Phenylobacterium montanum: one gene and its partners. The protein of the gene in region 2 interacts with the protein of the main gene of each other region in a pairwise test. Links are inferred from orthologs where the notes say so. Each region holds a gene or a part of one and is shown on either strand. Other genes may lie near its edges.

What was found.
Region 1: the proteins of dnaQ (region 2) and dnaE interact in binary tests that used the Escherichia coli proteins (3 or more experiments, as listed by UniProt). The link is inferred for Phenylobacterium montanum from one-to-one orthologs.
Region 3: the proteins of dnaQ (region 2) and dnaN interact in binary tests that used the Escherichia coli proteins (3 or more experiments, as listed by UniProt). The link is inferred for Phenylobacterium montanum from one-to-one orthologs.

Annotation. Positions count from the first base shown.
Region 1 is NZ_CP073078.1:401,174-411,850, reverse strand. The notes cover bases 2,851-6,856. They hold dnaE (DNA polymerase III subunit alpha), read right to left. Parts: upstream 6,501-6,856; coding sequence 3,051-6,500; downstream 2,851-3,050. Other genes in these bases: KCG34_RS01955 (hypothetical protein), read right to left, coding at 6,733-6,856; sidA (cell division inhibitor SidA), read right to left, coding at 6,536-6,721; choV (choline ABC transporter ATP-binding protein), read left to right, coding at 2,851-3,043. In the rest of the region: KCG34_RS01975 (GcvT family protein), read left to right, coding at 1-1,790; more of choV, read left to right, coding at 1,790-2,850; more of KCG34_RS01955, read right to left, coding at 6,857-7,839; KCG34_RS01950 (ATP-binding protein), read right to left, coding at 8,109-9,935; KCG34_RS01945 (GNAT family N-acetyltransferase), read left to right, coding at 10,154-10,573; KCG34_RS01940 (methyltransferase family protein), read left to right, coding at 10,581-10,677. UniProt on the Escherichia coli protein: DNA polymerase III is a complex, multichain enzyme responsible for most of the replicative synthesis in bacteria. This DNA polymerase also exhibits 3' to 5' exonuclease activity. The alpha chain is the DNA polymerase catalytic subunit.
Region 2 is NZ_CP073078.1:3,645,605-3,655,002, reverse strand. The notes cover bases 4,820-7,546. They hold dnaQ (DNA polymerase III subunit epsilon), read right to left. Parts: upstream 6,683-7,546; coding sequence 5,957-6,682; downstream 4,820-5,956. Other genes in these bases: aroE (shikimate dehydrogenase), read right to left, coding at 7,325-7,546; coaE (dephospho-CoA kinase), read right to left, coding at 6,690-7,328; secB (protein-export chaperone SecB), read left to right, coding at 5,471-5,950; timA (TIM44-related membrane protein TimA), read right to left, coding at 4,820-5,277. In the rest of the region: pyrF (orotidine-5'-phosphate decarboxylase), read left to right, coding at 51-776; KCG34_RS16465 (hypothetical protein), read right to left, coding at 784-1,254; KCG34_RS16460 (DUF1674 domain-containing protein), read right to left, coding at 1,340-1,537; KCG34_RS16455 (RsmB/NOP family class I SAM-dependent RNA methyltransferase), read left to right, coding at 1,598-2,968; KCG34_RS16450 (Smr/MutS family protein), read right to left, coding at 2,973-3,479; KCG34_RS16445 (MltA domain-containing protein), read right to left, coding at 3,476-4,666; more of timA, read right to left, coding at 4,669-4,819; more of aroE, read right to left, coding at 7,547-8,182; KCG34_RS16415 (Maf family protein), read right to left, coding at 8,179-8,772; KCG34_RS16410 (pyruvate, water dikinase regulatory protein), read right to left, coding at 8,769-9,398. UniProt on the Escherichia coli protein: DNA polymerase III is a complex, multichain enzyme responsible for most of the replicative synthesis in bacteria. The epsilon subunit contain the editing function and is a proofreading 3'-5' exonuclease.
Region 3 is NZ_CP073078.1:3,228,363-3,237,975, reverse strand. Bases 4,402-7,343 are described here. They hold dnaN (DNA polymerase III subunit beta), read right to left. Parts: upstream 6,461-7,343; coding sequence 5,342-6,460; downstream 4,402-5,341. Other genes in these bases: dnaA (chromosomal replication initiator protein DnaA), read right to left, coding at 6,686-7,343; recF (DNA replication/repair protein RecF), read right to left, coding at 4,402-5,301. Also shown: KCG34_RS14465 (DUF899 family protein), read left to right, coding at 31-744; KCG34_RS14460 (SDR family oxidoreductase), read right to left, coding at 758-1,504; gyrB (DNA topoisomerase (ATP-hydrolyzing) subunit B), read right to left, coding at 1,721-4,153; more of recF, read right to left, coding at 4,150-4,401; more of dnaA, read right to left, coding at 7,344-8,119; rpsT (30S ribosomal protein S20), read right to left, coding at 8,518-8,787; KCG34_RS14430 (TraB/GumN family protein), read right to left, coding at 8,939-9,613. UniProt on the Escherichia coli protein: Confers DNA tethering and processivity to DNA polymerases and other proteins. Acts as a clamp, forming a ring around DNA (a reaction catalyzed by the clamp-loading complex) which diffuses in an ATP-independent manner freely and bidirectionally along dsDNA.

The DNA of each region.
Region 1 (10,677 bases), 3.2 Mb from region 2 along the record:
TGCCGGAAATGGGCGTGCTGCGCGAGAGCGACGCCTCCTACTACATGCGCGAGGAGGCCGGCGGTCTCTTGCTCGGCCCCTACGAGGTCGGCGCGCCCTGCTGCTATGTTGATGGGCCGGACCCGCAATCGGAATACGAGCTGTTCCAGGAGGACCTGGACCGCCTGGCCCCGCACATCGAGGCGGCCATCGCCCGCGTGCCGGCCTTCGCCGAGGTCGGCATCAAGAAGATCTTCAACGGCGCCATCGCCTACACCCCCGACGGCAGCCCGATCGTCGGCCCGGCCTGGAACGGGCTGAAGAACTTCTGGCTCAACGAGGGCCACAGCTTCGGCGTCACCGCCGCCGGCGGCGCCGGCTGGCAGTTGGCCCACTGGATCGTCGAGGGCGAGCCGACCATCGACATGATGGGTGTCGATCCGCGCCGGTTCGGGGACTACGCCTCCAAAGGCTACCTCCGCCAAAAGAACGAAGAGGCCTACGCCAAGGTCTTCACCGTCCACTATCCGGACGAGGAGCGCACGGGTGCGCGGCCCCTGCGCCGCACCCCTTGCTATGACCGCATGAAGGCCCTCGGCGCGGTGTTCGGCTCGGTGTTTGGCTGGGAGCGGCCCAACTGGTTCGCCCCCGCCGGCTACGCCCTGACCGAGGCCGACCTCGACAAGCCGGACGTGATCCTGAACGAGAACCACCCCGAACCCGCCAAGGAAGGCGATCCGATCCGCGAAAAGTGGAGCTTCCGCCGCTCCAACTATTTCGAGCATGTGGGCGCCGAGTGCCGGCATGTGCACGAAAAGGTCGGCCTTTTGGACATGTCGGCCTTCGCCAAGTTCCAGGTCTCGGGGCCGGGCGCCGAGGCGTGGCTGGACAACCTCTTCACCAACCGCATCCCCAAGGACGTCGGCAAGGTCAGCCTGACCTACCTGCTTACCGCCAAGGGCGGGGTGCGGGCCGAGTTTACCGTCTATCGCGAGGCGCCGCAGAGCTTCTACCTGGTCTCGGCTGGCGCCCTGGAGCGGCACGACTACGACTACCTGCTCAAGGCGATGCCGACCGACGGCTCGGTGCGGATCGAGAAGATCACCACGCAATATGGCGTGCTGGTCCTGGCCGGCCCGCGCTCACGCGAGCTGTTGGCCAAGGTCACCGACGCCGACTTGTCGAATGAGGCCTTCCCCTGGCTGACCGGCAAGGACATCGACATCGGCGCGGCCCACACCAAGGCCCTGCGCGTCAACTTCGTCGGCGAGCTGGGCTGGGAGCTGCACCACCCGATCGAGATGCAGAACTACATCTTCGACAAGCTGTTCGAGGCCGGCGCCGAATTCGACCTTAAGCCCTTCGGCATCCGCGCCATGGACTCCATGCGCCTGGAAAAGACCTACAAGCTGATCCCGCGCGAGCTTTCGATCGAATACGCAGCGCTGGAATCCGGCCTCGGCCGCTTCATCGCCATGAAGAAGCAGACCTTCCACGGCAAGGACGCCCTCGCCGCCTGGAAGGCGCGCGGCTTCGCCAACAAGGCGGTCACCCTGGAAGTGCATGGCGTCACCGACGCCGACGCGCGCGGTTCCGAGCCGATCTATCTGGGCGAGGCGCTGGTCGGCCGCGCCACCTCGGGCGGCTATGGCTGGCGGGTGAACAAGTCGCTGGCCCTGGCCATGGTGCGGCCGGATCTGGCCGAGATCGGCACAGAACTCGAGATCAGCATCCTCGGGGAACGACACCGCGCGACAGTGATCCCGGATTCGCCCTATGATCCCGAGAACCTGGCGCTGAAAGGGGTCTGATGAACGTTCACGCGGCGGCCCTCACCGATGAGCCCCCTCGCCAGGAAGCCGGCGACGTGACCACCGCGGTCGAGTTCAAAGAGGTCGACATCTTGTTCGGCAAGGCCGGCAAGGGCGCGCGCGACCCGGCCATGGCCAAGGCCATCTCGCTGATGGAGGCCGGCTCCACCCGCAGCCAGATCGCCGCTGAGACCGGGGTGGTTCTGGGCGTCGCCGGCGCCAACCTGACCGTCAGGGCCGGGGAGATCTCGGTGCTGATGGGTCTTTCCGGCTCAGGCAAGTCCACCCTGCTGCGCGCCGCCAACGGCCTGAACAGCGTCACCCGCGGCCAGGTGCTGGTTCGCCACCAGGGCGGCGTGGTCGATGTGGCCAGTTGCGACGCGCCGACCTTGCGCGAAGTGCGCCGCAAGTCGATCGCCATGGTGTTCCAGCAGTTCGCCCTGCTGCCCTGGCGCACCGTGCGCGACAATGTCGGCCTGGGCCTGGAATTCCAGGGCATGGACAAGGCCCAGCGGCGCAGGATCGTCGACGAGAAGCTGGAGCTGGTGGGCCTGGCCGAATGGGCCGACCGCAAGACCCAGGAACTCAGTGGCGGCATGCAGCAGCGCGTGGGCCTGGCCAGGGCCTTCGCCACCGACGCCGACATCCTCCTGATGGACGAGCCGTTCTCGGCCCTCGATCCGCTGATCAGGAGCCGACTGCAGGACGAGCTGATCAGCCTGCAGGAGAGCGTGCAGAAGACCATCATCTTCGTCAGCCACGACCTGGACGAGGCGCTGAAGCTCGGCGACCAGATCACCATCATGGAAGGCGGCCGCATCGTCCAGACGGGTGACGCCCAGGACATCGTGCTCAGGCCGGCCAACGACTATGTCGCCCAGTTCGTGCGGCACATGAATCCGTTGTCGGTCCTGACCGGCGCCACGGTCATGCGCGGCGTTGACGACCTGGAAGCCGAGGCCGGCGGGGTGTGGCTCGACAGCCGCCGCCGCTATCGCCTCGAGCTCGACGCCGACCGCCACCCCCTCGCCTGCCACGTCGAGGGCGAGGAGCGGGTGCTGTTGCGCCACGAGCCCCAGGGCGGCCCGATCCGCCCCGACAGCATGATCCTGGCCGAAGCCGGCCTGCCGCTCAGCGCCATCATCAAGATCTGCGAGGCCAACCGCCATCCCGTGCTGCTGGTCGAGAACGGCCGGCTGCTGGGCGTCTGCGGCGAGGCCGAGATCCTCAAGGCGCTATCCGGGGACCGGTAGTAACGGCCTACGCCTCCTCCAGATAGCTCACCCCCGGCGCGGTCTTCAGCGCGCCGCGGACGGCGGAGTCGAGCATGAAGCGGCCGGGCAGCTTGATCTCGACCTCGCGGCCGGCGCCCATGCCAGCGATCAGCACCACCTCCCCGCTGGGGCCGCTGGGCCCGCCGCCGCCGACAGGCTGCAGGCGCTTCTTCAGCGCCTCCATGTCGGCCGAGGCGGAGGAGAGATAGACGCGCAAGCTGGCCTGGATGTTCTCGATAGCCTTGTCTAGGGGCTCGGCGTCGTCGCCGAAGAAGCGCACCTCGCCGTCGGAGGACTTGGCCCGCACCCGCACCGAGACCGACCGGCCCGGTTCCAGCGCCTCGCGGCAGCGGCGCAGGGATTCGGGCGGGAAAAGCACCTCGTATTCGCCGGTGGGGTCGGAGAGGGTGACGAAGGCGAACTTCTCCCCGCTCTTGGCCGAGGCGCGCTCCTGGCGGCGGCGCACGACGCCGGCCATGCGGAAGGCCTCGGACCCGGCCTCGGCCTGGACCAGGGCGTCGGTGAGAAGCGTGGTGCGCTTGCGGCGCAGCATCTCCAGCATGCCTTCCAGGGGGTGGCCGGTCAGGTAGAAGCCGACCGCGGCAAGTTCCTCGTCCAGCTGCTCGGTGGCGGTCCAGGGCTCGCGGGCCATCAGGCGCGGGCGGCCGGCCTCGACCTGCTCGCCGCCGAACAGGGAGGTCTGGGACGAGGCGCGCTCGGCGGCCATGCTCTGGCCATAGGCGATCAGGGCGTCGGCGTTGTCGACGATCTGGGCCCTGTTCGGGTGCAGGCTGTCGAAGGCGCCGGCCCGGGCCAGGTTCTCGATCGCCCGCTTGTTGACCTGGCGTGGATCGACCCGCTCGACGAAATCGAACAGGTCGCGGAAGCGCCCGCCCTCCTCGCGCACGGCCACCAGGTGCTTCATGGCCTCAAGGCCCACGTTGCGCACCGCGCCCAGGGCGTAGAGCACCTCGCCCTCCTCGACCTCGAAGTCGGCGCCCGAGCGGTTGACGTCGGGCGCGCGAATGGTGACCCCGCCGCGGCGGGCGTCCTGGTAGAACACCGCCAGCTTGTCGGTGTTGGAGATGTCGAGGCTCATCGAGGCGGCGAAGAACTCGACCGGGCAGTTGGCCTTCAGCCAGCCGGTCTGGTAGGCGACCAGGGCGTAGGCGGCGGCGTGGCTCTTGTTGAAGCCGTAGCCGGCGAACTTGGCCACCAGGTCGAAGATCGAGCCCGACTGCTTTTCGGGGACGTTCTTTTCCTTGGCCCCGGAGACGAACCGCACCTTCTGCTGGTCCATCTCCTCCTTCTTCTTCTTGCCCATGGCGCGGCGCAAAAGGTCGGCTTCGCCGAGGGAATAGCCGGCCAGGATCTGGGCGATCTGCATCACCTGTTCCTGGTAGACGATGATGCCGTAGGTCTCCTTCAGCACCGGCTCCAGCGAGGGGTGCAGGGTGTCCATCGGCTTGCGCCCGAACTTGCAGTCCACGAAGGCGTCGATGTTGTCCATCGGCCCCGGGCGGTAGAGCGAGATCAGGGCGGTGATGTCCTCGATCGAGCCGGGGCGCAGCTTGCGCAGGGTGTCGCGCATCCCCTGCCCTTCCAGCTGGAACACGCCCACGGTCTGGCCCTGGGTCATCAGCTCGTAGGTGGGCGCATCGTCGAAGGGCAGCTGGTCCAGGTGCAGGGACACCCCGCGCCGCGCCAGGTGCTTCACCGCCCGGTCGAGCACGGTCAGGGTCTTCAGGCCCAGGAAGTCGAACTTCACCAGGCCGGCGCTCTCGACCCACTTCATGTTGAACTGGGTGGCCGGCAGCTCGGAGCGCGGGTCACGATAGAGCGGCACCAGCTCGGTCAGGGGCCGGTCGCCGATCACCACGCCGGCGGCGTGGGTCGAGGCGTTGCGGTAGAGGCCTTCCAGGCGCAGGGCGACTTCCAGGAGGTGGCGGACGTTGTCGTCCTCGTCGCGGGCCTGTTTCAGGCGTGGCTCGATCTCGATGGCCTTGGCCAGGGTGGTCGGGTTGGCTGGGTTGTTCGGCACCATCTTGGCCAGGCGGTCGACCATGCCCAGCGGCAGCTGCATCACCCGGCCGACGTCGCGCAGCACAGCCCGGGCCTGAAGGGTGCCGAAGGTGATGATCTGCGCCACCCGGTCGTCGCCGTACTTGCGCTGGACGTAGCTGATCACCTCCTCCCGCCGCTCCTGGCAGAAGTCGATGTCGAAGTCGGGCATGGACACCCGCTCGGGGTTCAAAAAGCGCTCGAACAGCAGGCCGAAGCGCAGGGGGTCCAGGTCGGTGATGGTCAGGGCCCAGGCCACCAGCGAGCCGGCGCCCGAACCGCGGCCAGGCCCCACCGGGATGCCGTGGGTCTTGGCCCACTTGATGAAGTCCGACACGATCAGGAAGTAGCCGGGGAACCCCATCTGGGTGATGACCCCGATCTCCCGCTCCAGCCGCTCGTCATAGGCCTCGCGCGGGGCCGATAGCGGATGCACGGCCAGGCGGGCGGCCAAGCCCTCACGCGCCTGGTGGGCCAGCTCCTCGGCCTCCGACCGGCCGGCGCCGGTGTCGAACCGCGGCAAGATCGGGTCGATCTTCTTGACCAGGAAGGCGCAGCGGCGGGCGATGTCCAGGGTGTTGTCGCAGGCCTCGGGCAGGTCGGCGAACAGGGCGCGCATCTGGGCCGAGGACTTGAAATAGTGCTCGCCGGTGATCCGCCGCCGCTCTTCCTGGCCGACGAACACCCCGTCGGAGATGCACAAGAGCGCGTCGTGCGCCTCGTGCATGTCGGGGGTGGCGAAATAGACGTCGTTGGTCGCGACCAGGGGGACGTCCTGGTCATAGGCCCAGGCCACCAGGCCCGGCTCGGCCAGGGCCTCGCGCGGCTGGCCGTGGCGCTGCAGCTCGACGTAGAAGCGCTCGCCGAACACCCGATGCATCTCGGCCAGCGCCGTCTTGGCCTCGGCCGCCCGGCCCAGCGCGAACAGGGGATCGATCGGCCCGTCCGGCCCGCCGGACAGGAGGAGCAGGCCCTCGGCGTGCTCGGCGATCTTGCTCCAGGCCACCCCCGGGTCGTCGGTAGGGCCGATCTCCAGAAAGGCGGCCGAGGTCAGGGCCATCAGGTTCAGATAGCCGGCCTGGTTCTGGGCCAGCAGCATCACCGTGGGGATGCGCGCCCACTTGTCGGGGGCCCGGTCGCCGATACCCGTCACCGGCAGGGCGCAGCCGACGATCGGCTGCACGCCCGCGTCCTTGGTGTAGCTGGAGAATTCCAGGGCCGCGAACAGGTTGGCCCGGTCGCCTATGCCCACCGCCGGCATGTCGGCCGCCGCGGCCAGCTTGCCGATGGCGTCGGCCTTGATCGCCCCTTCCAGCAGGGAATAGGCCGACCGCACCCGAAGATGCACAAAGCCCAGGTCCCCGCCTTCGGCCATCAGCCGCGCTCCCGTTCCGACGCCCGCGCCGCGACTCAGCCCACGTGCTGAACCACCGCCAGCATCATCCAAACGAAGCTCGCCACCGAAGCAAGCGCCAGACCGTCCCAAGCCATCCGAACCATGTGAATCCCCTGTGGAAAGCGGGTTGCTTTTTTGTTCTTATTTCTGGTTTTGTTCCGCGTCAAGGCCGGACACACGGCTTCGTTCGCGGCCGCCACGGCCCTCCCCCTCACTCCTTCGGCATGGTGATGGTGATGTTCTTGCGGCTGGCGTCGTAGCTGGCCAGGGGCTTGGCCTTGCCGGCCATGATGCGGCCGAACAGTTCGGCCAGGACCTCGGGCGTCGGACGGCCATTGAAGTAGCCGAAGATGGTCGACTGGCTCTTGGCCTCAAGGACGGCGACCCAGCGCGGAGGGGCGTCGTCGCCGTCCTTCTTGCCCAGGGCCTCGATCAGGCCGCCCATGGTGTCGGGGGTGACGGTAAGGCCGGGCGTGGTCTTGATCGTCAGGGCGGTGACTTGGTCGGTGCGGGCGTCGGCGCCGGTTTCGTCCACCCCGCGCCAGTAGAGGGCGCCATGGCCTTCGATCTTTAGCGGGCGCTCGACGCACCAGAGGACGGGTTTTGGCTTGGCGTGCTTGTCTTGCACCGCTGTCTGGATCGCGGCGGCGCCGACGAGGGCGTCCATCAGCGACGTCGCTGAGTCGTCCTTGGTCGCCGGGGCCGCCGCGCCATGCCGCTCGGGCGGAGCCGGCTTGGCGCAGAGAGCCAGGCGTGTGCCCGCGGTGGAGGCGATCTGGGCGGTGAAGGCCTTGAGGTCGGCCTGGACCTGGGATTCCACGGCCAGGGAATAGGTCGCACGATATTCCAGAGTCCAGCCGTAGAGGTCGGTCATCCAGATGCCCGAATGGCGCCCGCCGTCCTTAGCGTAGAGGGCGGTGGTCCAGGCGTGGCCGGCCTCGTCATAGCGCTGCTCGGTCAGCAGTTGGGGGTTGTCGGCGGCGCCGAACTGCACCAGTTCGCGCTTGGCCTCAGCCATGGCCTCGTCCAAGCCGCCCTGGGTCCGACGGGTGAGGTAGAGGGTCACGCTCGCTTCGCGCGCCTGGTAGTCGCAGCCGACGTCCAGGCCGAAATTGTCGAAGACGAACGCCGTGCGCCGATCATATTCGCCGAGACTGCGCGGGCAGGCCAGGCCCGACTGCAGGTGCTCGAGCCCGCCGTCGGGGGCGTCGCGCCAGATCGTTTCGGGCGGCGCCTGCGGCGCAGAGTCGGCGGCCGAGGCTGGCGGCGGAGCCGTGACGGCGAGGCAGAGCGCGGCCGCGACCACAAAGATGCGCATGGAATCACCCTTTTTTGGCGCCGTCGCGAAGCTCGTGCGTGGTTCGAGACGCGCCCCTTCGGGCCGCTCCTCACCATGACGATTCTTTTTTGCAGTCCAAAAACTTCCTCATCATGAGGCGCCCGGCGCGAAGCGTCGGGCCTCGAAGGACGCACGGCCTCACCACTGCGTCCTTCGAGGCCCACTGCGCGGGCGCCTCAGGATGAGGATATTCTGCAAAGCCGCCAAACTCAGCGCCTTCGCCAGGAAGAGCGGAGCATTCATTGCCCTCACGCCGTGGCGCGGGGGGCTTCGTCTTTGCTCGCGCCGTGCGCGGCCAGGGCGGCGCGCACGTGGTCGACCAGGTCCTGGTGGGTGAAGGGCTTTTGCAGGAGTTCGAACTCGTCGGCGCCGGCGGCTTCGCCCGGATAGCCGGAGATCAGCACCGCCGGCAGGCCCGGGCGCAGGCGCCCGGCGGCCCGGGCCAGCTCGACCCCGCTGACCCCGCCGGCCATGACCACGTCGGCGACCAGGATCTGGACCTCGGGCCGGCGGCCCAGGATGTCGAGGGCCTCGCGGCCGGAGGCGGCGGTCAGCACCTCCCAGCCCATCTGGCCCAGGGATTCGCGGAGCATCGCCGCCACCGCCGCATCGTCCTCGGCCAGCAGCACGGTCAGGGGGGCGCCCGGCGCCGCCGGTTCGGCCGCGCCCGCTTCGTTGGCCGGCTGCGAGCCGGTGGAGGCCAGGGCCGGCAGCACCAGGCTGACCTCGCAGCCCTGCCCCGGAGCGCTGTCGATGGTGGCGTAGCCGCCCGACTGGCGCGCGAACCCAAGCACCTGGGCCAGGCCCAGGCCCGTGCCCTTGCCGGCCTGCTTGGTGGTGAAGAAGGGCTCGAAGGCCTTGGCCAGCACCTCGGGCGCCATGCCGGCGCCCTGATCACGCACGCTGACCACCACCGCCCGCCCCTGGCGCGCCTCGCTGTCCAGCACCGCGTCGGAGCCGCCCAGGGCGGCGTTGCGGGTGGAGACCGTCACCACGCCGCCGTTCGGCATGGCGTCGCGCGCATTGATGACCAGGTTCAGGATGGCCGATTGGAAATGGGCGGCGTCGGCATAGGCGTCGGCCACGTCGCCGGCCAGGTCCAGCCGCACCTCGATCGCCTCCCCCGCCGCCCGGCGCAGCAGGGGCGCGAACTCGACGATCAGGGCGCCGACGTCGATCACGGCCGGGTGCAGCGACTGCTTGCGGGCGAAGCCCATCAGGCTGCCGGTCAGCTGGGCGCCGCGCTTGGCGGCGTGGGTGGCGGCGGCGCTGAGCCGCTGCACGGTCTCGTCGCCGGCGGCGCGCTTCCTGATCAGGTCGAGGCTGCCGCTGATCACGGTCAGCAGGTTGTTGAAGTCGTGGGCGATGCCGCCGGTGATGTGGCCCAGGGCCTCCATCTTCTGCGCCTGGTGCAGGCTGTCGGCGGTGGCGCGGTGCTGCTCGATCTCGGCCCGAAGGCGGCGGTTGGTCTGGTCCAGCTCGGCGGTGCGGCGCTCGAGGTCCAGTTGCAGGCTGAGGACCTGCCCGAACTGGCGGGCGAAGCGGCCGGCGGTGAAGGCGATGGCGACCATGAACACCACGATCATGGCTGCGGCGGCCATGCGCGAAGCCGAACCCTCCAGCGCCAGGCGCACGGCCAGGGGCGCGCAGGCCGGGACCACAAAGGCCAGGGCGGTCGGCAGATGCGCGGCGTGCAGCGAGGCGCCGCCGGCGCACATGCCGGCGATCAGGAAGATCCACAGCCACTGGCCGGTCTCGTCCGGCGGGAACAGGAAAGCCGCGCCCAGGCCCCAGAGCGCGCCCGAGGCCGCCGAACCCAGCACCGAGACCGCGGTCCAGTGCAGGAGGCGCCGGCTGCGATCCGCATCGTCCTCGAACAGGCGCCCCGAGAAGGTGCGCGTCGCCGCCAGCAGCAAAACCAGAGAGAGCCAGATCCAGGGGCCCGGCGTCGCGCCGCGGCGCTGGAGCACGAGCGCCATCAGCACCGCGTTGACCACGGTGACCAGAGAGGTGACCGCCAGGCGCTCGAAAACCGAGCGCAGGCGCGCCGCCTGGATTTCAGCTTCTGCGCTCACGACTTCCGCCCCACAATCGGCGCTTGGTCCGCCCGCATCGAAAACCAGCCGAAGTTTAGCTTCGACCTGGACGCAGGGCGATCTCTATTCGCCTCGTCCTGAGGTTCATTGGCGAATTCTTGCCCGCCAGGCTCGATGACGGCCCAAGCATCCCGCAAAGGTTGTGGCACTGTCAAGCCGGCGCGATCCGGGTTAGAGAATGCAGTCGGAGGAACGTGATGACCGACGCCGAGGTGGCCTATGCTCGCGAGCAGGACCTGTCCGTCGCCGAGTTCAGCCAGGTGCTGGCGGAATCCGGCCTGGGCGCGACACGGCCGCTGGATGACGCGGTGCGGATCGGCCGCATGCTGGCACACGCGAACCTTATCATGACCGCACGGCGACGGCGCGACAGGCGGCTCTTGGGCGTGGCGCGCTGTGTCACCGACTTCTCGTGGTGCGCCTACGTCTCCGAGCTGGCGGTGGGCGCCGAGGCCCAGGGGCTGGGGGTCGGGCGGGGCCTGCTGGCGGCGGTCCAGGCCGAGCTGGGGCCCGAGGTCAGCGTGATCCTGCTCTCCATGCCCGATGCGGTGGGCTTCTATGAGCGGATCGGCATGGAGCCGCAGAAAGACGCCTTCGCCTTCCGCCGGACCCGGTGAGGCCGCGATGATCTCGCCCTTCAACGTCATCTTCTGGATCTGGGACGCCTGGGCGCTTTCGTGGGTTATCGCCGCGCTGTGGGCCGCGCCGGCCGCAAGGCGGG
Region 2 (9,398 bases):
CCGCTCGTTCGAAACGCCGGGTCGCGCGCCCGTACGCTACGGAGCCCTCGATGACCCTCGCCGCCGCCCGCCTGCAGGACACGCCCGCCGATCCGCGGCTGATCATCCCGCTGGACCTGCCGACACGCGCTGACGCCGAGGCCATGGTCGAGCGGCTGGGCGATGCGGTCAGCTACTACAAGATCGGCCTGCAGCTTCTGGCCGGCGGCGGCATGGACATGGCCAAGGACCTGAAGCGCCGCGGGCGCCAGGTGTTCCTGGACTGGAAGCTGCACGACATCGGAGCCACGGTGGAGAAGGCGACGGCGGCCATCGTCGCCACCGGCGCCTGCGATCTCCTGACCGTGCACGCCGAACCCCAGGTGATGGCCGCCGCCGTGCGCGGACGGGCCGGCGCGCTGGGGGTCAAGATCGTCGGGGTGACCGTGCTGACTAGCCTGTCGGAAGACGACCTGGTCCAGCTCGGCTATGGGCTGAAGGTCCGCGACCTGGTCGAGCGGCGCATCCGCCAGGCCCTGGATGCGGGCCTCGACGGGGTGGTGGCCAGCCCGCACGAGGCCGAGCTGGCGCGCCAGATCGGCGGGCCGGGCTTTCTGGTGGTGACGCCGGGGGTGCGGCCGTCCTGGTCCAAGGCCGACGATCAGGCCCGCGCGGCGACCCCGGCAGAGGCCCTGCGCGCCGGCGCCAGCCACCTGGTCTGCGGCCGGCCGATCACCGCCGCCAATGACCCGCGCGCGGCGGCGCTCAGCGTGGTGCAGGAGATGGCGGAGGCCTGAGTCTCTTCTACCAGTGGCCGCCCTTGCCGCAGCCACAGCCGTGTCCGCCATGACCGCCGATCCCGACGTGGACGGCGATATTGGCCGAGACGCTGGCCTGGGCCGCCGCAAAGGCGTTGGCGCGGGCGAAGGCCCCGGCGTTCGCCGCCCCCGAGCCCTGGGCATAGGCGAATCCGCCGCCTCCGCCTCCGCCGCCCACATTGGCGGGGCCGACCCCGCCGCTGAGCCAGAGGTCCGAGACCTGGACCTCCTGCGGCGGCGGCGCTTCAGGCGCGGGGCGCCATTCGCTGGGGCCCTCGACAATGTGGTCGATGATCACCTTCTCGCGCACGATGGTCCGCACATGGGTCAGGTGGTGACGAACGGCGTGCGGCCGGCAGCAGCACGCCGCACGCGGATGGGCGCTGGCGGCTGAGGCGCCCGCCGCCGCCAGGGCGAGGACGAACAGGGGCGCTAGTCTGGCGAGCTTGAACGGCATGGCCGGCTCCGGGGCTTGGTCGCTGTCCGGTCTACGCACCTGTGCGCGACCCTGCGAGTCCATACGCGCCTGGGGTGAACGGCGATCAGAAGTCGACAGCGATCCCTTTTCGCTCCCAGTCGCCGAACCGCGTGGGTTCGGGGCCTGCCGGGCCGCCCCGTTCCTCGACCTTTTTCGCCTCTTCGGCGACCAGCCGGCGGCGTTCCGCCGCCTCTTCCAGCGCCCGCTGGGCGGCCGGGCTGAGCGGCTTGTCGGGGGCGGCGTGTTCGGGAAGTTCCGTCATGGGCGGATTTTGCGCCCTTTTTGCTTGATTGTCAGCGGCCTTTGGGGGCACGGGGCGCGGATGAAACCCCCTCGCCCGTCCGGCCCACGCCGCCCACGCCCGACGCCCAACGCCCGCAAGCCCAGGCCCAAGCCGGACGCCGCCCATACGGAAACACCCCTCGGCGAAGGCCTGGACGCCCGCCGGGCGGCGCTGGACCTGGTGGCCGCGGCGCTGGATCACCGCGGCGGGCTCGAGGAGGCCCTTGTGCGCAAGCCCTTCGCCGGGCTGGAGCTGCGCGATCGGGCCCTGGCGCGAATGACGGCCATGACCCTGCTGCGGCGGCTGGGCGCGATCGACCGCCTTTTGGACGCCAAGCTGGCCAAGCCGCCGCCGGAGGCGGTGCGTATGCTGTTGCGCCTGGGCGCGGCGCAGCTGTTGTTCATGGACGTCCCCGCCCACGCGGCGATCGACACTACCGTGCGCCTGGCTGGCGCCGCCGAAGCCACGCGGCCGTTCAAGGGCCTAGTCAACGCCGTGTTGCGCGGTCTGCAGCGCGACGGGGCCCCCGACGCCGACCCCGAGGTCCTGGCCCCCGGCTGGCTGTTCGCCCGTTGGCGTGCGGCCTATGGCGAGGCGGACGCCCGGGCCATGGCCGCGGTGATCGCCGAGGAGCCCCTGACCGACCTCAGCCTGCGCCAAGCCGAGGGCGCCGGCGAACTGGCGGAAGCCCTGGAGGCCGAAGTCCTGCCCGGCGGGTCGCTGAGGTCGCAAAAGCGCGGCGACGTCGCCGACTGGCCCGGCTATGCCGAGGGCCGTTGGTGGGTGCAGGACGCGGCCGCCGCCATCCCCGCCCGGCTGCTGGCCATCCAACCCGGCGAGACGGCCATCGACCTTTGCGCCGCCCCGGGCGGCAAGACCCTGCAGCTCGCGGCTGCGGGGGCCAAGGTCACGGCCCTCGACCGCTCCGCCCAGCGGCTGCGCCGCTTGACCCAGGCCCTGGAACGGACTGGCCTCACCGCCGAGGTGGTCGCCGCCGAAGCCGAGCGTTGGGAGGATTCGCGCCGCTTCGACGCCGTCCTACTGGACGCGCCCTGTTCCGCGACGGGCACCTTCCGGCGGCATCCGGATGTTCTCTGGGGCACGCGCCCCGGCGACATCGCCAAACTGGCGGGCGTGCAGGCGCGGCTCATGGACAGCGCCGCCGAACGGGTGAAGCCGGGGGGGCGGCTGGTCTATTGCGTCTGTTCGCTGGAGACCGAAGAGGCCGAGGCCCAGGCTGAGGCCTTCCTGGCGCGGCATGAGGATTTCGCCTTGGCCCCGGTCCAGCCCGGTGAAGGTGGGGCGCCCCAAGGCGCGGTCACCAAGGCCGGCCTCCTGCGGGTGCTGCCGCACCAGCTGCCGGGCGGCGCCGACGGCTTCTTCGCCGCCCGGTTCGTGCGCAAGGCCTGAAGCCTCAGCCTCGCTGCCGCTTGAGCGCCACATAGAGCGCCCCAGCGCCGCCGTGGTGGCGCTGGGCTTCCGAGACCCCGGCGACCAGGGCCCGCAAGGGCGGCTCGGCCAGCCAGTGGGGGACCATGCGGCGCAGGACGCCGTCGCCCAGGGCGCCCTTGCCGGTGATCACCAGCACCGCCCGCCAGCCGTCCTCTGAGGCCCGGGCGATGAAACCGGTCAGGGCCTGGCGCGCGCGATCCTGGTCGAGGCCATGCAGGTCTATGCGCGGGCCAAGTTCCTGTTCGCGGACGATACGGCGCTTGCGGCGGGGCTCGATGCCTTCGAGCGGGCCGTGCCTCTTGATCTGTGGCCTGGCGGCCGGGGCCGGTTGTGGCGCGACCGCCGGCAAGGTTTCGGGCTTGGTTTCGAGCGGCAAGGCCGTGGGGAAATGCCGCCCCGGCGCCGGCCGCACGGTGGCGGCGACCTTGGCCCAGATGTGGGTCTCCTCCGGACGCAGCCTGCGGGTCACTGGGTGGCCGAGCCGACAGGAGCCAAGGCGTAGAGGCTGAGCACATGGCGCACCCGGCCCGCTTCCAGCCCTGCGGCGGCGCCGGCGCCGATATAGAGATCGGCCCTGACCTCGCCCTTGATCGCCCCGCCGGTGTCGAGGGCCATGGCGATGCGGCGATAGGCCGGCATGGCGCCGTTCAGGGTCGGGGCGACGGCGTCGATCCAGTAGAGCCCGCCCATGGCATGTCTCGCGGGATCGACCGCCAGCGAACGCCCGGGAATCAAGGGCACGCCCGCCGTTCCGACCGGCTCGGCCCCATCATCGGCCTCCAGGCGGAAGAACACATAGCGCGGGTCCTGGCGCATCACGGCGTCCGCTTCCGGCCCGCGATGGACGGCGAGCCAGTTCCGCACCGCCTCGGCCGAAGCATCCCCCGCCGCCAGGGCGCCGCGGTCGCGCAGGATGTTGGCTACGCCGACGAACGGCCGGCCATTGTTGCCGGCATAGACCGCCTTCAGCCGGCGGCCTTCCGGCAGGCGCAGCACGCCTGAGCCCTGGATCTGCAGGAAGAACAGGTCCTCGGGCCGCATCCAGGCCAGGGGCGCGTCCGCGGGCGCGGCCTCGATCGCCGCGCGGTCGGGATAGGGGACCAGCTGGCCGCCGACGATGCGGCCGCTGATCTTGCGGCCGGTCAGGGTAGGGTCGAACTGGCCAAGGTCGATCAGCACCAGGTCGGCGGGCCGCGCGCGCACCGGGGCGGTGAACTCTCCACGGCGGCTGGCGCGGGCCTCGTATTCCGGGGCGAAATAGGCGGTCAGGAGGCCGCCATCACCGACCGGCTCGGCGCGGAAATTGGCTTCAAGGAAATCACGCGCAGCGGCCTCGCCCAAGGCGCCGACGTTCCGGGCCCTACGGCAGGCGGCGGCCATGTCCGGGTTGGGGGCGACGCTACAGCCGGCCTCGAAGGCCAGCAGCGCGGCGGCGTGGTCCTCCTGCGCCCAGCCGGGAAGATCGGCGAGGTGCAGGCTGAGCCGCGGCGGCGGCGTCGATCTGGGCGGCGCGGCCGGCGGGGCAGGGCTTGGGGCAGGCTGGGCCGGCGGGGCGGGTATGGGCGGCGGCGCAACCGGCGCAGGTGGGGCCGTGGCGCAGGCGGCCAGGATCGCGAGAGCGGCTGCGATCGCCGCCAGCCTCCAGCATCGCCCCATGCTCACGCCTCCGCGGCGTCGACGCGGACCAGGGTCCAGTTGGGGTCGCGGCTGGTGAAATAGCGCTCGAAGGTCCAGATCTCGGCGGTGCGGCGCTCGTCCACAGCCTCGCCTTCGGGTCCATGGGTGCGGCTGCGCAGCTCCGCAAGGAAGCGCACCTTGGCCCGGGCCAGGTCGCCGACCACCTCGGCGAAATCAAGGTCGGTGCGGGCGGGGTGCACGAACTCGACCGTCTCGTGGCGGTTCTCGGCTGCGCGGGCCGCGATCACGGGGTCGAAGCGGGCGAACACCTCCTCTGAGACCAGGCGGCGAAGGGTTTCGCGGTCGCCCTCGGCGAAGGCCTTGACGATGGTCTCGTAGGCGATGCGGGCGCCGTCGAGGAATCGTCCGATGTCGAAGCTGGCGTCGCGGGCGCGGATGGCGGCGACACCCGCCGGCTGCGGCTCGGCCTCGGCCTCCGGCTGCGGCGCCGCCGGCGCGCCGACGCGGTGCACCGGCGCGGTCAGGCCATCCTCGGGCTGGCGCCCGACGCGCCGGCCCAGCACAGCGTAGAGCTGGTAGAGCACCACGGCGGCCAGCACGGCCAGGATGAGCAGTTCCAAGACTTGCACGGCGATACCGAGTCAGCGCCCGTCGCGAGCGAAGCCAACGCCCGACGGACTGGGTTCTATATAATCCGCGCCTCGCGCCGCGTCAGGCGCCGCGTTGCGCCGCGTTCGTGCGCGTGATAGCAGCCCCGCTTCATGCCTCCAAGGCGCGCCGCCCGGTTTGCGGTGCGTCAAGCCATATGGAACTGTCCCTTTCATGACCGACACCGAAACCCCGGCCGCCGCCCCCGCCGAAGGCCCGGGCATGCGCGTTCTCGCCCAGTTCATCCGCGATCTGTCGTTCGAGAACCCGCGCGCGCCGGAATCGCTGCGCGCCGGCGGGGTCCAGCCGCAGATCGAGCTCGGCGTCGAGATGAACGCGAGGGCGCGGCCGGACGGTCTCTACGAGGTCGACCTGAAGCTGAACGCCACCGCCAAGGGCACGGCCGAAACCGTGTTCCAGGTCGAACTGGTCTATGGCGGCCTGTTCCAGATCACCGGCGTTCCGGAGACCGAGCTGGAGCCGGTGCTGCTGATCGAATGCCCGCGCTACCTGTTCCCCTACGCCCGGCGAATGATTTCGGACCTGACCAGCGAGGGCGGGTTCCCGCCGTTCATGATCGACCCGATCGACTTCGTGGCGGTCTATACGGCGCGTCAGGCCCAGTTGGGCGGCCAGCCGGTCGGGCAGGCCTGACCCGTACTATTCCACCGCCACCCCCCAGCGCGCCCAGATCGCGCCGGACTTGATGGTTCCCTTGATGAAGGCCTCGTGCGCCGCGCGCTCCTCCTCGGTGGAGCGCGGGGCGAGCGGACGAGGCCGCGGGCCGTGGCTGACGGCGGCGACGCTCGTCGGGCCGGCCGTGGTCCGGCGCTGGGCCTGCTGGGGCGCCAGGTCCAAGCCCCGCTCCTTGCCGCCGCGCAGCTCGAGATAGACTCCGGCCAGCAGCTGGGCGTCCAGCAGGGCGCCATGCTTGGTGCGGTCCGCCAGCGAGATCTTGAACCGCTTGCAGAGCGCATCCAGCGAATTGTACATGCCCGGGAATTTCTTCTGGGCCAGGGGCAGGGAGTCGATCCAGCGCGACTCTTCGAGGATCGGTCGGTTCGCCCGCTTCAGCTCGTGATTGATGAAGCCACGGTCGAAGCCGGCGTTGTGCGCGACGAGGCTCGCATCCCCGATGAATTCCAGCAGCGCGTCGCAGACCTCCGGCTGGTGAAAGCGCGGCTTGTCGGCCAGGAAGGCCAGGGAGATGCCATGCACCCGCTCGGCCTCGGGATCGATTTCGCGGTCGGGGTGGATGTACTTATGGAAGGTCCGGCCGGTGGGCAGGTAATCCACCAGCTCGATACAGCCGACTTCGATCAGCCGGTGGCCGGTCTTCGGGTCGAGGCCGGTGGTTTCGGTGTCGAGGACGATTTCGCGCAACATCCCATGATCATTGGGACGCTTCGCCGCCGGCTTCAAGGGCTCGCCTTGAACGCCATGTGGGCGATTTCAGCGCCGCGAGCACCTCGGCCACCTGAGCTCGGGCGGCTTCCAACCCCTGGCCGGTCTCGATGACGAAGTCGGCCCGGGCGCGTTTTTCCGCATCGGGCTTCTGGCGGGCGAGGATGGCGTCCAGCTTTTCCGGCGCCATCCCCGGGCGGGCCAGAACCCGTTCGCGCTGGAGGTCGGCCGGGGCGGAGACCACCACCACCGCATCGACATTGCGCTCGCCGCCGGTCTCGAACAGCAGGGGGATGTCCAGCACCACCACCTCGGCGCCGTCGGCGCGGGCCTTTTCGAAGAAGCCGCCGCGGCTGGCCCCCACCAGCGGGTGGACGATGGCCTCCAGCCGCTTCATCGCCGCCTCATCGCCCAGGACACGCTGGCCAAGCGCTGTACGGTCCACCGCCCCGTCCTTGATCACGCCGGGAAAGGCCGCCTCGATCGGGGCCACCGCCGCGCCCCCTGGCGCGTAGAGGGCGTGGACGGCGGCGTCGGCGTCATAGACCGGGGCGCCAGCCTCGGCGAACATGGCCGCGGTGGTCGACTTGCCCATGCCGATGGAGCCGGTGAGGCCGACGACGATCATGCATCCTGCTCCAGGGCGGCGAGGGCCAAGGCGCGCACGTCGACCCCCGCGGGCGGCGCCTGGCCGAAAAAGGCTTCGAACGACGGCGCGGCCTGCAGGATCAGCATCTCCAGCCCGTCGACCACCGGATGGCCGGCGCCCGCCGCATCCTCCAGCAGGCGCGTGGTAAGGGGCCGATAGACCATGTCCATCACCGGCGCGGAAGCCGGCAACGGGTCCAGCTCGATCTCCAACGGCGCCTGCCCCTCGAGGCCGAGCGAGGTGGCGTTGACCAGGGCGCCGGCGTCGTCCAACAGGCCGGGCAGTTCCGACCAGGCGTGGGCGGACACCGCTTCGCCCAGGGCGTGAGCTATGGCTTCGGCCCGCCCCTTGGTGCGATTGACCAGCCGGACCTTGGGCGCGCCGGCCAGGACAAAAGCGGCCGCCGCCCCGCGCGCAGCCCCGCCCGCGCCCAGGATCACGACCGGCGCCGCTGCCGGATCGAAGCCCGACGCCTGGCTGGCGAAGGCGCCCAGGAGGCCCTGGCCGTCGGTATTGTCTGCCTGGACCGAGCCGTCCTCGGCGAACAGCAGGAGGTTTGCGGCTCCCGCCAGTTGCGCGCGCGTGCTCGCCACGTCGGCGGCGGCGAGCGCCGCCTCCTTGAACGGCAAGGTGACGTTGATCCCGGCCAGGGACGAGCCGCGCAGGCCCTCGACCAGGTGCGGGAACCCTTCCTCGCTGGGGCTCAAGGCCAGATAGGCGCCGTCGATCCCGGCTGCGGCCAGCCAGGCGTTGTGGATCAGGGGGCTGAGCGAATGCCGGACCGGCCGCCCGACCACGGCAGCGAGGCGGGTGGCGCCGGAGATCCCGCTCATGACGCGATCGCGCCCTGCTCGCGCAGGAAGGCCAGGAGCGGCAGGAGCGGCAGGCCCAGAATGGCGAAATAGTCGCCCTCGATGCGCTCGAACAGCTGCGCCCCGGCGCCCTCGAGATGATAGCAGCCGACCGAGGACAAGACCGCCTGGCCGTGTCGCGCCAGGTAGGCGTCGAGGAAGGCGTCGGAAAAGTCGCGCATGGTCAGGGTCGAGCTTTCAGCGTGTCGCCAGACCACCCGCCCCTCCTCGGCCACGACCAGGCCGCCATGCAGCTGGTGGGTGCGGCCGCGCATGGCGACCAGCCTTTGGCGGGCCTCGTCCACATTGGCCGCCTTGTCGAACAGCTCGCCGGCCAGGTCCAGGGTCTGATCCGCGCCGATGACGAGGCCGGTCGTCTTGTTCGACACTGCCACGGCCTTGGCCTCGCCGAGGGCCTCGGCGATCGCCTTCGGCCCTGCGCATTCAGCCAGCATGCGCTGCTTTATGGCGTCCTCGTCGACGCCGGAGCTGACCTTGGAGAACACGACCCCGGCCGCGGACAGGAGGGCGGCGCGGGATTGGCTCTGGGACGCGAGCACCACTGGCTTCAAGACAGGACCTCGATCTGCCCGCCGCCGGAATTGATCACATTGATCACCTGGGCGGCGGTCTCCTCCACCGAGCGGCGGGTGACGTCGATCACCGGCCAGCCCTGGCGCTCGAACATCCGTCGCGCCTTGACGATCTCCTCGCGCACCGACTCGATCTCGATATAGCTGCTTTCGCGCTCCTCCCTGAGGTTCAGCAGGCGATTGCGGCGGATCTGGATCAGTCGGTCTGGGGAGACTGTCAGCCCGATCACCACCGGCCGCTTCAACCGGGTCAGGTTCGGCGGCGGCTCGGCCCCCGGCACCAGGGGCACATTGGCCGCGCGCACCCCGCGGTGGGCCAGGTAGATGCAAGTTGGGGTCTTGGAGGTGCGGCTGACGCCCACCAGCACGACGTCGGCGCTTTCCAGGTCGTCGGTTCCCTGCCCGTCGTCATGGCCGATAGCGTAGTTCAAGGCGTCCATACGGTTGAAATAGTCGTTGTCCAGGGCGTGCTGCACCCCGACCCGGGTCGAGAGCGAGGCGCCGAGATAGCGGCCCAGGGCCGCCACCAGCGGGTCCAGCGCCGCCACGCAGGTCATGTCCAGCTCGCGGCAGCCCGCTTCCAGCCGGGCGCGCAGGTTGCGGTC
Region 3 (9,613 bases), 420 kb from region 2 along the record:
TGGTGGATAGTCCTCCAGCGGAGAGGTTCCATGGCTTTCGAAACCCAGACGCTTACGCCCGCCGCCGCCCTGGCGCGGGACAATCCGGTGCGCATTCCCGGCGAAAGCGCCGAATACCGCGCCGCGCGGACGGCCCTGCTGGCCGAGGAGATCGAGCTTCGCCGGCATATCGAGCGGGTGGCGGCCAAGCGGCGCGCCCTGCCGCCGGGCGCCCCGGTCATCGGCGACTATCGCTTCCTGGGCGAGGAGGGCGAGGTCGATCTGGCGGGCCTGTTCCAGGACAAGTCCAGCCTGGTGATCCACAGCTACATGTTCGGGCCCGAGCGGCGCCGGCCCTGTCCCATGTGCACCAACCTGCTGGCGGCCTGGGAGGGCAACGCCGCCGATATCGGCCAGCGGGTTTCGCTGGCGGTGGTCGCCCGCTCGCCGCTGGAGCGGCTGACGGCCTGGAAGCGGGAGCGCGGCTGGCGGCATTTGCGGCTCTATCAGGACCTGAGCGGGGCCTATTCGCGGGACTACCGCGGCCTGCTGCCCGATGGGGCGGAGGTTCCGGCCCAGAACGTGTTCACCCGCCGGGACGGGACCATCCGCCACTTCTGGGCCGGAGAGATGACCGGCTCGACGGCCGATCCGGGCCAGGACCCCAGGGGCGCGCCGGACCCTGCGCCCCTGTGGCTGGTGCTGGACCTGACCCCAGAAGGCCGCGGGACCGACTGGTATCCCAGCCTGGACTATCCAGCATGAAGCTTTGGCCGGCCTAGAGATCAATCAGGCCGCCGTCGACGAACAACTCGGCGCCGGTGGTGTAGGTGGCGTCGGCGGCGAGGTAGAGGGCGGCGCGGGCCACCTCCTCCGGCTCACCGGTGCGGCCCAGCGGGATGCGGGCCTTGGCCCCCTCGATGAAGGCTTCCTTCTGCGCCGGGGTCAGGCCGCCCCGGTCCAGGATCGGCGTGACCACCGGGCCTGGGCTGACGGTGTTGACCCGGATGCCGCGCGGGGTCAGCGCCCGGGCGAAGGTGCGGCCGAACGAGCGCAGCGCCGCCTTGGTGGCGCCATAGACCTCGCCGCCGCCCAGGCCGCCGTTGGCGCCGGCGACCGATGCGGTGAGGATGATCGACCCACCGTCCGAAATGGCCGGGATCGCATGCTTCAGGAGGAAGAAGGCGCCCTTGACGTTGAGGTCGAACTGGCTGTCGTAGAAGGTCTCGTCCACGGCCTCGACCGGGGCGAACTTGGCGATGCCGGCGTTGACGAACAGCACGTCGATGCGTCCGTGCCTGGCCTTGACATGGTCGACCAGGGCCTTGGTGGCGGCGATGTCGGCGCCGTCGGAGACGATCGCCTCGACGCCCGGCAGGGCCGCTCGCGCCGCCTCGACCGAGGCCGGGCTGGAGCCGGTGACCACCACCGTGGCTCCCTCGGCCTGGAACAGTTTCGCGGTCGCCGCGCCGATGCCGGTGGTGCCGCCGGTGATCAGGGCGATCTTGCCTGCAAGCTTGCTCATGGGAACAGCCTCCTTGCTGTCATGCATCATGGTGCACGCACAGATGGGGTGGCGCAGGCTTCAGGGAACGGCGGCGGCAGCCGACATTTTCGCTCGATACCGATAGAAAACCTGATGGTAGACGGTCAAGAGATGCTCGCCGCGTCAGGATTCCATTGCCCAGGCGCGCTACTCACACCTTCAGAAATCCTGAGGCATGAACAAGGGCGTTGGCGATCAGACGTCGACCTCGGCGTCCAGGGCGTTGTCCTGGATGAATTCGCGGCGCGGCTCCACGAGGTCGCCCATCAGGCGCGAGAACATGTCGTCGGCGTCGTCTGCATGGTTGACCCTGACCTGCAAGAGGGTGCGGGCGTCGACGTCGAGGGTGGTCTCGAACAGCTGGTCGGCGTTCATTTCGCCCAGGCCCTTGTAGCGCTGGATCGACAGGCCGCGCCGGCCCGCCTCGAAGATGGCGTCCACCAGGTCGCGTGGTCCGCGCACGGGGCTGGAGCGGTCCTTGCGGCGGAAAACGCCGGGCTTGGCGAAGGTCTGGGCGAGACTGGCGCCGCGCTCGGCCAGGCGGCGCGCGTCGGCGGAGTGGATCAGCACCTCGTCCAGCACCAGCTGGTCGGTGACCCCACGGCGCACGCGGGTGAAGACGAAGCCGCCGGCCTCGCCCTGTCGCCCGGACCAGGGTCCATCGCCTTCCTCGGCGTAGAGGTCCATGCGATGCGCCACCGCCTCCGGATCGGGGGCCTCGCCGAACAGGCCGGCCAGGGCGCCCTGCTCGATCGCGAAACCCGGGGCGCGGGCGGCCAGGCGCTCGATATTGGCGCGGGCGCCGCGGCAGGTCTGCACCAGGGCCAGAAGGTCGGCGCCGGCGATCTGCTCGCCGGTGGAGAGCTCGAGCACCGCGCCCTCGACGCCCTCGTCGATCAGATAGGCCTCAAGCTCGCTGTCGTCCTTCAGGTAGCGCGAGGACTTGCCCTTGGACGCCTTATAGAGCGGCGGCTGGGCGATATAGAGGTAGCCGCGCTCCAAGACCTCCGGCATCTGCCGGTAGAAGAAGGTGAGCAGCAGGGTGCGGATATGGGCGCCGTCGACGTCGGCGTCGGTCATGATGACGATCTTGTGGTAGCGGATCTTCTCGATGTCGAAGTCGTCGCGGCCGATCCCGGCGCCGAGCGCGGTGATCAGGGTGCCGACCTGCTCCGACGACAGCATCTTGTCGAAGCGGGCGCGCTCGACATTTAGGATCTTGCCGCGCAGGGGCAGCACGGCCTGGTTCTCGCGGTTGCGGGCCTGTTTGGCCGAGCCGCCGGCGCTGTCGCCCTCGACCAGGAACAGTTCAGACTTGGCCGGATCGCGCTCCTGGCAGTCGGCGAGCTTGCCGGGCAGGGAGGTGATGTCGAGGGCCGACTTGCGCCGGGTCAGTTCGCGGGCCTTGCGGGCCGCATCGCGGGCGGCGGCGGCCTCGGCGATCTTCTGCACGATGGCCTTGGCCTCGGCGGGATGCTCCTCGAACCAGGTGGCGAGGCCGTCGGCGACCAGGCCTTCGACCGCCGGGCGCACCTCGGAGGAGACCAGCTTGTCTTTGGTCTGGGAGGAGAACTTGGGGTCGGGCACCTTGACCGACAGCACGCAGGTCAGGCCTTCGCGCGCGTCCTCGCCGGTGACCGAGACCTTCTCGCGCTTGGCCGCGCCGCTGCTTTCGGCATAGCCCGTGATGATCCGCGTCAGGGCCCCGCGGAAGGCTGAAAGGTGCGTGCCGCCATCCCGCTGGGGGATGTTGTTGGTGAAGCACAGCATGGTCTCGTGATAGCTGTCGTTCCACCACAGGGAGAGGTCGACCTCGACCTTGTCGCGGCGGCCGCGGATCACGATCGGGGCCTTGATCAGCGGCGTCTTGGCCTTGTCCAGGTGGCGCACGAAGGCCTCGACCCCGCCCTGGTAGGACAGGATCTCCTCGAACGGCTCGGCGTCGCGCAGGTCCGAGAACTTGATGCTGATGCCGGAATTGAGGAAGGCCAGCTCGCGCAGCCGGTGCTCCAGCGTCTTGCGGTCAAAGTCGATGTGGCTGAAGGTCTCCAGCGAGGGCATGAAGGTGACCTGGGTGCCGGTCAGGTACTCGCCATTGGCCCGCCGAGGGGCCTCGCCGGTGACCACCAGGGGGCTGACCGCATCGCCGCGCTCGAAGCGCATCTCGTGCACCTTGCCGTTTCGCCAAATCTTCAGCAGCAGGTAGTCCGACAGGGCGTTGACCACCGACACGCCCACCCCGTGCAGGCCGCCCGAGACCTTGTAGCTGTTCTGGTCGAATTTCCCGCCGGCGTGCAGCTGGGTCATGATGACCTCGGCCGCGCTGACCCCCTCGCCCTCGTGGATGTCGGTGGGGATGCCGCGGCCGTCGTCGGCGATGGTGGCCGAGCCGTCGGCGTTCAGGGTCACCTCGACCAGGGTCGCAAAGCCGGCCAGGGCCTCGTCGATGGCGTTGTCCACCACCTCGTAGACCATGTGGTGCAGGCCCGAGCCGTCGTCGGTGTCGCCGATGTACATGCCCGGCCGCTTGCGCACGGCGTCGAGGCCCTTGAGCACCTTGATGCTGTCGGCGCCGTAGTCGTCGGCGCCGTTGGAGGGATCGTAGGTCTCGGGGGTTTGGTCGGTCATTCGTCGTCCACAATGGCGAGACTGGCGGCGTCCACATGAACGCCCTGGGCTCGCCCCTTCAGGTCGCTAAACAGCGCTTCTTCGGTCCCGGTCAGGAAAGCCTGCAGGCCCAGCGCCTCGATTTCATCGAAGAGGGCCGCACGCCGGAGCGGGTCCAGGTGCGCGGCGACCTCATCGAGCAACACTACAGGATTCGGTGCGGATTTCGCACCCGAAAGTCGCGCAGCCTGGGCCAAAACCAGGTTCAAAATCAGGGCTTTCTGCTCACCCGTGGAGCATTCGGCGGCCGGGCGGTCCTTTTCCCGATGACGGACGGAAAGATCGGTGCGGTGCGGGCCGGTCAGGCTGCGCCCGGCGGCGGCGTCGCGTGGGCGCCCGGCCAAGAGCGCGCGGGCGATCTGGGCCTCGATCTCCTCGGTTGGCGCGCCCGCGAGCGCCATCTGCTCGAAGGGGCCGGTAAGGTCCAGGTCGGCCTGGGGAAAGGGCCGGTCGGCCCGGCCGTCGATCTCGGCCTTGAGCGCGACGAGGGTGCGGACGCGGGCCTCGGCCATCCGCGCCCCGGCCTCGGCCAGGCGCGCTTCCAGCGCGGTCAGCCAGTCGGGGTCCGGCCCCTCCTCGGCCAGGAGCCGGGCGCGCTCGCGCAGGGCCTTCTCGTAAGACGCCGCCTGGGCGGCGTGGCCGGGCTCGGCGGCGAACACCAGTCGGTCGAAGAAGCGCCGCCGCTCGCTGGCGCCCTCCAGGAACAGGCGGTCCTGCTGCGGGGTCAGCCAGACCAGGCGCAGGTGATCGGCCAGGCGACCGGGCATCGCCGGCTCGCCCTGGGCGCGGACCAGCCGGCGGGCCGCGCCGGGGGCCTCGGTCCCCGTGCCCAGGCGGACCGGCTCCTCAGCGGGGTCGCTCTCGACCTCGGCCGCGACGGCCCAGGCGCGGCCCGCGGCCTCGCCCGGCAGGCGGCGGCCGATCTCGGCGATGGCGGCGTTGCGCAAGCCCCGCCCGGCCGACAGTAGGCTGACCGCCTCCAGAAGGTTGGTCTTGCCCGCCCCATTGGGCCCGAACAGATAGACCGGCCGCCCGTCCATGGGCAGGGCGGCGCGCTCATAGCCGCGGAAGTCGGTCAGGGTCAGCTGGCGCAGGACGGCGCGGGTCATGGCGTGAGGGGCGCAGGGCCCCTCCCCTTGGGCAGGGGTTCTACACGCGCAGTGGCATCAGGACGTACTGCACGTCCGCGTCCACCGGGTCCAGGACCAGGGTCGGCGAGGCCGGGTCGGCGAAGCGGAACTCGGCGGTCTCGCCCTTGATCTGGCCGCAGACGTCCAAGAGGTAGCGGGCGTTGAAGCCGATCTCGAAGGGCTCGCCGTCGTAGTCGACCTCGATCTCCTCGACCGCCTGGCCGGCCTCCATGTTGCGCACGGTGAGCACGATGCGGCCGCTTTCGACCGTCATCTTCACCGAACGGCTCTTCTCCGCCGAAATGGTCGCCACCCGGTCCACCGCCTGGGCGAACAGGGCGTTGTCGACGGTCAGGATGCGGGTGTTGTCCTTGGGGATCACCCGCACATAGTCGGGGAAGGAGCCGTCGATCACCTTGGAGGTCAGGGCGGCGCGGCCGAAGGCGAAGCGCACCTTCTGGGCCGAGACCTGCAGCTCGACGGTCTCGCCGGCGTCTTCCAGCAGGCGCCGGGCCTCTTGCACGGTCTTGCGCGGCACGATGACGCCGGGCGCGCCGACTGCGCCTTCGGGCGCCAGCATCTCGGCCAGGGCCAGGCGGTGGCCGTCGGTGGCCACGGCGCGCAGCTTGGTCACCCCGCCGTCGACGACAGTGTGCAGGTAGAGGCCGTTCAGGTAGTAGCGGGTCTCCTCGGTGGAGATGGCGAAGCGGGTCTTGTCGATCAGCCGCATCAGGTCGACCGTGTCGATGCTGAGCGAGCTGGACAGGCCGTCCGAGGACATCACCGGGAAATCGCCCGCCGGCAGCACCGGCAGGTTGAAGCGCGAGCGGCCCGCCGCGATGGTCAGGCGTGGGTCTTCGCCGCTGTAGCGCAGCTCGACCTCGGCCCCTTCCGGCAGCTTGCGGACGATCTCGTAGAGGGTGTGCGCGGGCGCGGTGATCTGGCCGGGCTGGTCAACGCGGCCGGGCGTCTCGTCGATGATCTCCATGTCGAGATCGGTCGCCGACAGCGCGAGCGCATCGCGGCTGGTGGACAGGAGCACGTTGGAAAGGATGGGAATGGTGTTGCGCCGTTCGACGACGCTCTGAACATGCCCCAGCGCTTTCAGCAGAGCCGCGCGCTCGATGGTAAGCTGCATCTGGACGTCCGAATCTGCGGCCGCGGACGGCGATTCCTTCCTCCGCGACCCTTTAAAGGGGAGGGGAGATTAACTGAAAAGCAACGCCGGGGAAGAGGGTTCGGGCGGCGCAAAACCAATTCGGCGGAAGGCCGCCGCTTCGCCAGGCGCCCAAAGCCAAGCAAGCCCCTTCCCCCGCCGTTCGGACGGAAGAAGGGGCTCGTCGTCCGCCCAAGGGGGGTGGCTTCAGCCCCGCAGCTTGCGGGTCAGGACTTCCAGGTCGCGGGCCAGTTGGGGGTCTTCCTGGCGCAGGGCCTCGATGCGGCGCACGGCGTGCAACACGGTGGTGTGGTCGCGCCCGCCGAAGCGCCGGCCGATGTCCGGCAACGAGCGCGTGGTCAGGGTCTTGGCCAGCCACATGGCCGCCTGGCGCGGACGGGCCACGGCGCGATTGCGACGTTCCGAGATCAGGTCGGCCTGCTTCATGCCGTAGTGCTCGGCCGCCGCCTTCTGGATGTCGTCGACGGTGATGCGCTTTTCGGCGCCGCGCAGGTGGGGCCGAAGGATCGCTTGGGCCTCGTCCAGGTTCAGCGCTTCGACCCGCTCGCCCACCCGGGCGACCAGGGTGTTCAGGGCGCCTTCCAGCTCGCGCACGCTGTCGGTGAACCGGTCGGCCAGGAATTGCAGCACCTCGGGCCGGGCGTTCAGGCCAGGCTGGCCCATCGGCCGGCCGAGCTGGACCAGTTTGCGCTCGAGGATGCCGAGGCGAAGCGTGCGGTCGGCCGGCTCGATACCGCAGACCAGACCCGCCTGAAGGTGCGAGCGCAGCCGGGCATCCATTTCGGTCAGGTCGTTGGGCGCCCGGTCGGCGGTGAACACCACCCGGCGGCCGTCCTGGGTCAGGGCGGCGAGGGTATGATACAGTTCCTCCTGGCTCGACTGCTTGCCGGCGATGAAATGCACATCGTCGATCAGGAGCAGGTCGGCGGCGCGCAGCTCGTCTTTGAAGGCCGGGCCGGTGCGGTCCATCATCGCCCGCACGAAGCTTTGCAGGAACCGCTCGGCGGTCAGGTAGATCACCTTGCGGCCGGGCGAGGCGCGCATGGCCTCCCAGGCGATGGCGTTCAGAAGGTGCGTCTTGCCGAAACCGTAGGGGCCATGGAAGACGACGGGGTTGAAGTGGCCGTCGCTCCAGCAGGCTACCTTTTTCGCCACCGAGTGGGCGAATTCGTTGGCCGGGCCGGGTACGAAGGTGTCGAAGCGGAAGCGCTCCTGCAACCCGGGCGCGCGCGGCGCCGTTTCGGCTTCTTCGGCCGCCGGGCTGGCCAGGGCCTGCAGTGGGGCCTTGGGCGCCGGCGCCGGGCTGGCTGCGCCAGCGCTGTCTTGCGCCGGCGCCGCAGTGTCCAGCTCCGCCCGCGAGCGCAGTTCCAGAGCGCGGCGCTGAGGATCGTACTGCGACCACAGCTCGGTCACCCGCCGCCAGGCGTTGCGCCGCACCCAGTCTCGCGCGATCCCCGTCGGCGTGACCAGATAGAGCTCCCCTGCGGCGTTTTCACGCACCCCCGCCTGGCCCAGCCAGGAATTGAAGGTGTCCTGACTCATCTCGCTCTTGAGCGCGGCCGAGGCCTTGGCCCAGACCGCTTCCAGTTCGCCGCCCCCCCGGTTGGCAAGACTGGTCATCCCTCCCGAATAGTTCATCGTCATATCGCCAGCACCCCGAAACCGGTCTTGGTCCGGCCTGTTCCCGCAACGGCCGAGCCTCTATGATTCACGCAAAATTCCCCTCGTCCGGCGGTTGCACTACACCGCCGGCGCCATTCTTCCGTACTGAGATGGAAACATCCTGTGAGGCCATGCTAGCCGGCGCCAAAGCCCGGTCAACCGGGATTCTTCGCGCCGTCGACGGATATTTCGATTGACTCTAAGTAGTCCCTCAACGGGCAAGGAAAACTCGTTTTTGGGCTTCTGTTCACGGAACAATTCCCCACGCGCCAACCAAGCCGCAAGACCATATAGGCCCAGCGGCTTGGCTGGAATTACTTAGATTTTCTCGAAGGTTAACGCCCGGTTGGACGTTATTACGCGGTCGCGAGCTTCTTCAGCTGGGCGGCCAGACGCGACACCTTGCGGGCGCCGGTGTTCTTGTGCACCACACCCTTGCCGACAGCGCGCATCAGCTCGGATTGCGCCTCGACGAAGGCGGCCTTCGCCTTGGCCACGTCGCCGCTGGCGACGCTTTCTTCGAACTTGCGCAGATAGGTGCGCACGCGCGAGCGGCGGGACTTGTTGACCTCAGTGCGGCGGGCGATCTTGCGGATCGCCTTCTTGGCGCCGGGGTTATTGGCCATGGATCTAGAGCCTCGGAACGGACGGGGCGACGGAGTTCAAACCGCCGCGGAAAATCAGAAGGAGGGGCATATACGGGAAGCGCCACGCCGGGTCAATCGGGTCTGAAGCGTCGCCGTCAAATCGTGTGTGCATGGCCCTGTGCATGACTATTCAAGGACCCTCCACCACAAGACCCTGCTTGCGTAGCATGGCCGGCACGCTGTCGGGCCCGACCAGGTGGCCGACCCCGACGACCATCACACTGACTCCGGGCTGCGCCAGGCGTCTCTGCATCACCTTCACCCAGCGCCGGTTCCGGTCGACCACGAGCGCCTTGTAGACACCGGGCGCCTCTTCTTTCAGCGGGTCCACGGCCTCGGCCCGGATCCCGGCCGTATCGCCCGCCATCCAGGCGGCGATCAAGCGGTCGTACTTCGCTCGGCCCTCCTCCAGTTCCCCCAGGGTTTCGCGCAGGGACGCGAGCTGGTCATGGGTCGGCGCCTGGGACAGATAGCCGATCTGCTGCTCCGGGGTCTCGAAGGCGAAACGCGCCAGCGTGGCCGGCGCCGTCGAGGACAGGGCGTGCTCCACCCCATCGTTCTGCTCGGCGCCCTCCTGGGCGTAGGCGGCGACCGAAAGGGTGACCTCGGCCAGCCAGGGCTTCAGCCGGTCGAGCCCGGCGATCGGCACGCCGTAGCGCTGGGCCATGGCGGCCAGGCGCTCGCGGTCCTTAGGCGGCAGTTGCGAGCTCAGGGTGACGCCCGGGGGCTCCATGCCGACCTTGATGGCCAGCTGGCTGGCCGCCAGCGCCGAGGCGTCGTCCAGCGGGATCTCGAACCAGAGGTC